DNA from 3 places in the Enterobacter dykesii genome. Region 2 is predicted to be linked to each of the others. Evidence: predicted binding sites of a transcription regulator. Region 2 holds the regulator's gene; each other region holds the start of a gene.

Region 1 (2,269 bases), 1.9 Mb from region 2:
CCGTGAAAACGAAGGCGACATGATTTTCGCCGCCGAAAACATGACCGTTGAACAGATGGCGCTGACCATCCGTCACGGCAGCGGCATCGTCTGCCTGTGTATTAATGAAGATCGTCGTAAGCAGCTCGATCTGCCGATGATGGTCGAAAACAACACCAGCGCCTTTGGTACCGGTTTTACCGTGACCATTGAAGCGGCGCATGGCGTGACCACCGGTGTGTCTGCGGCTGACCGTCTGACCACCGTACGTGCAGCGATTGCCGATGGTGCGAAGCCATCCGATCTGCACCGTCCTGGCCACGTCTTCCCACTACGTGCGCAGGCGGGCGGCGTGTTGACCCGCGGTGGTCACACCGAAGCGACGATCGACCTGGTGACGCTGGCTGGCTTCAAACCTGCTGGCGTGCTGTGCGAACTGACCAACGATGATGGCACCATGGCGCGCGCGCCGGAGTGCATCACCTTTGCCCGCCTGCACAACATGCCGGTGGTCACGATTGAAGATCTGGTTGAGTATCGCCAGGCGCACGAGCGCAAAGCCAGCTGAAAATAAAAACGCCGGGAAGTCCCGGCGTTTTTTTACCCGATTCCTGCGCTCTGCAGCAGAACCAGACTTAATCCCATCACTGACATTCCGCACAGCACGCCATAGCTGGGGTTGTTGTTTGGATCGATCTCCTTCGCCAGCGGCATCAGTTCATCCACCGAAAGTGCAACCATGATCCCTGCTACCGCTGCCATGATCGCCGCCATCACTACCGGAGAGACCAGGCTACCAAGAATCAGCCAGGCCAGCACGCCACCGAGGATTTCGGCCATCCCGGAAATACCCGCCCAGAAAACCGCGGTGCGTTTCGATCCCGTTGCGGCATACACGGGTCCGGCGACGGCCAGTCCTTCAGGAATATTGTGTAAGGCGACCGCCAGCGCGATGCCAAAGCCCATCTCCAGATTACTGCTGGCCGTCACGTAGGTAGCGACCCCTTCCGGGAAGTTGTGCAGGCTGATGCCAAGCGTTAACAGCACGGCGGTACGCTTGATATTGCGCGGCATAGGCGTCACGTTTTTCTGCATTAAATCCTGCGGATGCGCGTGCGGTAGCATCCGATCGAGGGCAAAGTATCCCAGCAGGCCAAAGACAAACATGCCGTAGCCCAGCAGCGGAGACATGCCTTCTGTGCCCAAGGCGGCAGGCAGCATCTCCATCAGAGAGATGAGCAGCATGATCCCGGCAGCAAAGCCCAGTGAAAAGGCCAGTACGCGGTTAGAGGGCTTTTGGCCGAGCACGCCGAGGATCGCACCGATGAAGGTCGCGGCGCCCGCCAGTATGGTCAGGATCAAGGGGACTGACATGCATTGCTCCTTTTGATAATCATTCTCATTAATATAAATGATCCATTTCTGGCAAAGCGAGGGTGAAAACCCGGCTTTACACATTCCTTACATTCAAATTTCCTGATGATGATCTTCACGCTTATCTGCGTTCATCTTTGCCGGATTGCGCGTAATGTAGCACCATTAAATTGACACCTTCTGTAAGGATATCACCATGACTTCTTCCCGTATGCCAGCCCTGTTTTTAGGCCACGGTAGCCCTATGAACGTTCTGGAAGACAACGTCTATACCCGCGCCTGGCGTCACCTGGGCGAGACGCTGCCGCGGCCGAAAGCGATCGTGGTGGTGTCTGCGCACTGGTTTACCCGTGGGACGGGCGTGACCGCCATGGAAGCGCCAAAAACCATTCATGATTTTGGCGGCTTCCCGCAGGCGCTGTACGACACGCATTATCCGGCCCCCGGCTCGCCTGAGCTGGCACAAAAGCTGCTGGAGCTGCTGGCGCCTGTCCCTGTAACGCTGGATAAAGAGGCCTGGGGCTTTGACCATGGCTCCTGGGGCGTGCTGATCAAAATGTATCCTGATGCGGATATCCCGATGGTGCAGCTGAGCATCGACAGCACCAAACCGGCGGCCTGGCATCTGGAGATGGGGCGTAAGCTCGCAACCCTGCGTGATGAAGGCATCATGCTGGTGGCAAGCGGCAACGTGGTGCACAACCTGCGTACCGCACGCTGGCACGGTGAGAACACGCCGTACCCGTGGGCAACCTCTTTTAACGACTACGTCAAAGCGAACCTGGCCTGGCAAGGTCCGGCTGAGGAGCATCCGCTGGTGAACTATCTGGATCATGATGGCGGTTCGCTCTCTAACCCGACGGCGGAACACTTCCTGCCGCTGCTTTATGTATTAGGCGCATGGGACGGTCAGGAG
Region 2 (2,269 bases):
CGCCGTCGATGCGCTGAACGAGCTGGCTGACGCGCGTAATATCAGCCGCAGCGAGCTCATTGAAGAGATGTTGCTCGTCCAGCTTGAGACGTTACGCAGCCAGGCATAAGTCTGAAAATCCCCTTTAACGCCCTTTTCATGTAGCACAGAGTGCAGTCCTGCGCGATAGCTGTTTCCGCAGGGTTGCCAGTTCTGCTATTATTGCCCTTATCCGTGGCCGAATTGCGCCACCATACTATTAAGTTTCAAGAGGTTATTTTACTCATGGCAATCATCGGCATTTTCTTTGGCAGTGATACCGGCAATACCGAAAATATCGCAAAAAACATTCAAAAACAGCTCGGTAAAGACGTTGCTGATGTGCATGACATCGCCAAGAGCAGCAAAGAAGATCTGGAAGGCTATGACATTCTGCTGCTGGGTATCCCAACCTGGTACTACGGTGAAGCCCAGTGCGACTGGGATGATTTCTTCCCGACGCTGGAAGAAGTGGACTTCAACGGTAAGCTGGTCGCGCTGTTCGGTTGTGGTGACCAGGAAGACTACGCCGAATACTTCTGTGACGCGCTGGGTACCATCCGCGATATCATTGAGCCGAACGGTGCAGTGATCGTAGGCCACTGGCCGACCGCCGGTTACCACTTTGAAGCGTCCAAAGGCCTGGCTGATGACGATCACTTCGTAGGTCTGGCCATTGACGAAGACCGTCAGCCAGAGCTCACAGCAGAGCGCGTTGAGAAATGGGTGAAGCAGATCCGTGAAGAACTGCACCTGGATGATATTCTGAACGCCTGATTTTATCGCGGCGCAACTGCGGTTGCGCCCATGCCCCAGGTCAAACCGATTAAATTAATCGCTACAATCTTTTAACTTTTTCGCCCAGACCTGTACAATGTCTCCCTGATAAAACGTGGTTTTCCATTGAGCAAGTTTGTTGGTGATACCACGTTTTTATAAGCATATTTTGCCTGAGACTTGCAGTTTTCATTTAGCCATGGCAGTTCTATAATGAGACGCATTATCCCGGGTGCATTTTCTGTCACTTCCCACAGAAGTGAATCGTTTAGCAACAGGACAGATTCCGCATGACTGACAACAATACCGCATTAAAGAAGGCTGGCCTGAAAGTTACGCTTCCTCGGTTAAAAATCCTTGAAGTGCTTCAGGGTCCAGACAATCACCATGTCAGTGCGGAAGACCTTTATAAACGTCTTATCGACATGGGTGAAGAGATTGGGCTGGCTACCGTCTATCGCGTGCTGAACCAGTTTGATGACGCGGGCATTGTTACCCGTCATAATTTCGAAGGCGGTAAATCCGTTTTCGAACTGACCCAGCAGCAGCACCACGATCACCTGATCTGCCTCGATTGCGGCAAGGTCATTGAATTCAGCGATGATTCCATCGAAGCGCGCCAGCGTGAAATCGCGGCGCGTCATGGCATCCGCCTGACGAACCACAGCCTGTACCTTTACGGTCACTGCGCTGAAGGCGACTGCCGCGAAGACGACCACGCGCACGACGCGAAATAATAAGATTCATACTCTGAGCCAGCCGCAAGGTTGGCTTTTTTTTGCCTGAAAAAAGCCCGGTAAGCGCAGCGCCACCGGGCATGATAACAGCGAATTAGTTACTGTTATTGCTTCGTATTTCTTTCCAAATCTGGTCGCAACGCTTCGCAACTTCCTGATCGTTACCGGTTTTACGCGCCTGGATACAGGCCTGGTAATCCATTACGCGGACGTTCTCCTGCGTCGCGAACTGCTCGTGCGCTTTCTCTTTCTTCAGCACGTTCAGCACGCTCTGACAGGCTTGAATTTTCTCCGGCGATCCTTCCGCAGTATTTATACAGGCGCTATAGGCCTCCTTCAGACGGGAGTCCTCTTTCGGCGCCTCACTCTGAGCACACGCCACCAGCCCTGATGCCAGCAACGCGACGATTACGATTTTTTTCATCATATGCAGTCTCCATACCGGCGGGACTCGGCCCGCCGGGGCGTTCATCAGAAGATGGTGAATGGGGCGATAACCATGAATTTCACGTCACGCTCATCCTGGAAGATGTTGCCGTAACCGCCTGCATAGCTCGGGATATCTGAGTGGTTGTCATACTGAGTGAAGTGCAGTTTGAACATTGTGCCTTTCGCGCGGCCATCCTGCAGGGTATAGATAGCATCGAGGCTGTACGCAGACTCTTTCAGGCGATAGTTGGGATCGTAGTATGCATCCGGCGTGGCCATATCGGCAGGTTTTGCGTCCCAGGCGTAAG
Region 3 (2,269 bases), 630 kb from region 2:
GCCTGATGAAAAGCGGCGTTTCGGTCGGAAAAGTCAAAGCCTTGCTGGAAAACAAAGAAGTATTGACGCAGGGCAACTGGGTCTCGTTCCAGGAAGAGATGATGACCGTTCTGCGTTACGCCAGCCCGGCAAAGCTGCGCGCCAAAATGGGCGAATTCCGCCGCGATCACGCGATAGATGCGCTGATTGACAATATTATTTCTCCCGTCCGTCAGCGCATGAATCAGGATCAAAACACCGTGCGTCACATGGCGAGCCTGTTTGACGGCGTTCTGATTGAATTTGCGATTGCAAGCCTGGCGGAGTCCCGCAAAAAAACCGGTAAAGACGCGCTGCTGATTGGCTGGGAATGTGATGACCGCACCCACCTGTGGCTGGAGGCTGCGCGCCTGGCGCAGAAGGGCTGGCACATTGACGTCCTGGCGGAACCCATCGATTCGCCGCGTCCTGAACTGTTTCCCGGGCAAAAAATCTTCGTCTGGACGGGGAAATCACCAACGCCTCGCCAGCAGGAACAGCTCGACCACTGGCGTGAACAGGGATTTGCTGTCTCATTTCATCACTGATCGTAAGAGGCCTTGAGGGCCTTTTTTGTTTTTGTCATTTTCTGAAGAAAATCTATCTCAAAAATAGGCATTTCCGATGCATATTTTACTTTTCTCCTCTTCGTTATGAATGCCGCCACAAAATGCATTATTAATCAATGCATTGAACAAATACATCCATCCTGACTGCATCCTCTCACAGGGTCTATGCTTAATAAAACCAGGCAAAAAGGGCGCTTTAGCCGAATGCCCCTGCTGACAGAGGGTTGAAGTGATAATCGTTATCACTAACATGGTGTTATGCCCTGATGGCTTATCAGATGAGGTGGACCTATGGAACTGCATTCAGAAACCTTTAATCCTGCCGATTTCGCCTGGCGCGGCTTGACGCTCACGCCTGCGGCGGCGGCACATATTCACGAGCTGGTGGCGAAAAAGCCCGAGATCCTCGGCGTGCGCCTGGGTGTCAAACAGACCGGTTGCGCGGGCTTCGGCTACGTGCTCGACACCGTCACCGAACCCGAGAAAGATGACCTGGTGTTCGAGACTGACGGCGCGAAGCTGTACGTTGCGCTGCAGGCTATGCCCTTTATCGACGGCACCGAAGTGGACTACGTCCGCGAAGGCTTAAACCAGTTATTCAAATTTCATAACCCGAAAGCCCAGAACGAATGCGGCTGTGGCGAAAGCTTTGGGGTATAGGCGGTGCTATGTCTCGTAATACTGAAGCAACGAGTGAAGTAAATACCTGGGGCGGTGGACACCTCAACTATAAAGAGGGGTTCTTCACCCAGCTGCAGACCGATGAGCTGGCGAAAGGCATTAACGAAGATGTCGTGCGGGCGATCTCGGCCAAACGTAACGAGCCCGAGTGGATGCTGGAGTTTCGCCTGAGCGCCTTCCGCGCCTGGCTGGAGATGGAAGAGCCGCACTGGCTGAAAGCGCATTATGACAAGCTGAACTATCAGGATTACAGCTACTACTCTGCGCCTTCCTGCGGCAGCTGTGACGACACCTGCGCCTCGCAGCCCGGCGCGGTGCAGCAAACTGGCGCTGAAAACAGCTTCCTCAGCAAAGAGGTGGAAGAAGCCTTTAACCAGCTTGGCGTGCCCGTTCGCGAAGGGAAAGAGGTGGCGGTAGACGCCATTTTCGACTCCGTCTCGGTGGCGACCACCTACCGCGAGAAGCTGGCGGAGCAGGGGATCATTTTCTGCTCCTTCGGTGAAGCGATTCACGATCATCCGGAACTGGTCAAAAAGTACATTGGGACCGTGGTGCCCTCTAACGACAACTTCTTTGCGGCGCTCAACGCGGCGGTAGCCTCTGACGGCACCTTTATCTATGTGCCGAAAGGCGTGCGCTGTCCGATGGAGCTGTCGACGTATTTCCGTATCAACGCCGAAAAAACCGGCCAGTTCGAACGCACGATTCTGGTCGCGGATGAAGGCAGCTACGTCAGCTACATCGAAGGGTGCTCCGCCCCTGTTCGCGACAGCTACCAGCTGCACGCGGCGGTGGTGGAGGTCATCATCCATAAAGACGCCGAGGTGAAATACTCCACGGTGCAAAACTGGTTCCCCGGCGACGGCAATACCGGCGGTATCCTGAACTTCGTCACCAAGCGCGCGCTGTGCGAAGGTGAAAACAGCAAGATGTCGTGGACCCAGTCTGAAACCGGCTCTGCCATCACCTGGAAATACCCGAGCTGCATCCTGCGCGGGGAT

What was found. Region 2 encodes Fur, which represses iron uptake genes when iron is present. Its sites were predicted from a motif close to ATAATAATGAGAACNACTATCAA; they were not measured.
Region 1: the regulator Fur is predicted to act here: its motif matches at 1,366-1,388, upstream of zupT (zinc transporter ZupT).
Region 3: the regulator Fur is predicted to act here: its motif matches at 817-839, upstream of sufA (Fe-S cluster assembly scaffold SufA).

The regions. Positions count from the first base shown of each region.
Region 1 covers NZ_CP126604.1:3,851,209-3,853,477, reverse strand. Annotated here, with positions in the region: gene ribB (3,4-dihydroxy-2-butanone-4-phosphate synthase) at 1-547, shown strand, start outside; gene zupT (zinc transporter ZupT) at 580-1,353, opposite strand; gene ygiD (4,5-DOPA dioxygenase extradiol) at 1,550-2,269, shown strand, end outside.
Region 2 covers NZ_CP126604.1:1,226,284-1,228,552, reverse strand. Annotated here, with positions in the region: gene ybfE (LexA regulated protein) at 1-109, shown strand, start outside; gene fldA (flavodoxin FldA) at 265-795, shown strand; gene fur (ferric iron uptake transcriptional regulator) at 1,086-1,532, shown strand; gene chiQ (ChiQ/YbfN family lipoprotein) at 1,627-1,956, opposite strand; gene chiP (chitoporin ChiP) at 2,004-2,269, opposite strand, start outside.
Region 3 covers NZ_CP126604.1:1,853,849-1,856,117, forward strand. Annotated here, with positions in the region: gene F0320_RS08850 (MerR family transcriptional regulator) at 1-566, shown strand, start outside; gene sufA (Fe-S cluster assembly scaffold SufA) at 879-1,247, shown strand; gene sufB (Fe-S cluster assembly protein SufB) at 1,256-2,269, shown strand, end outside.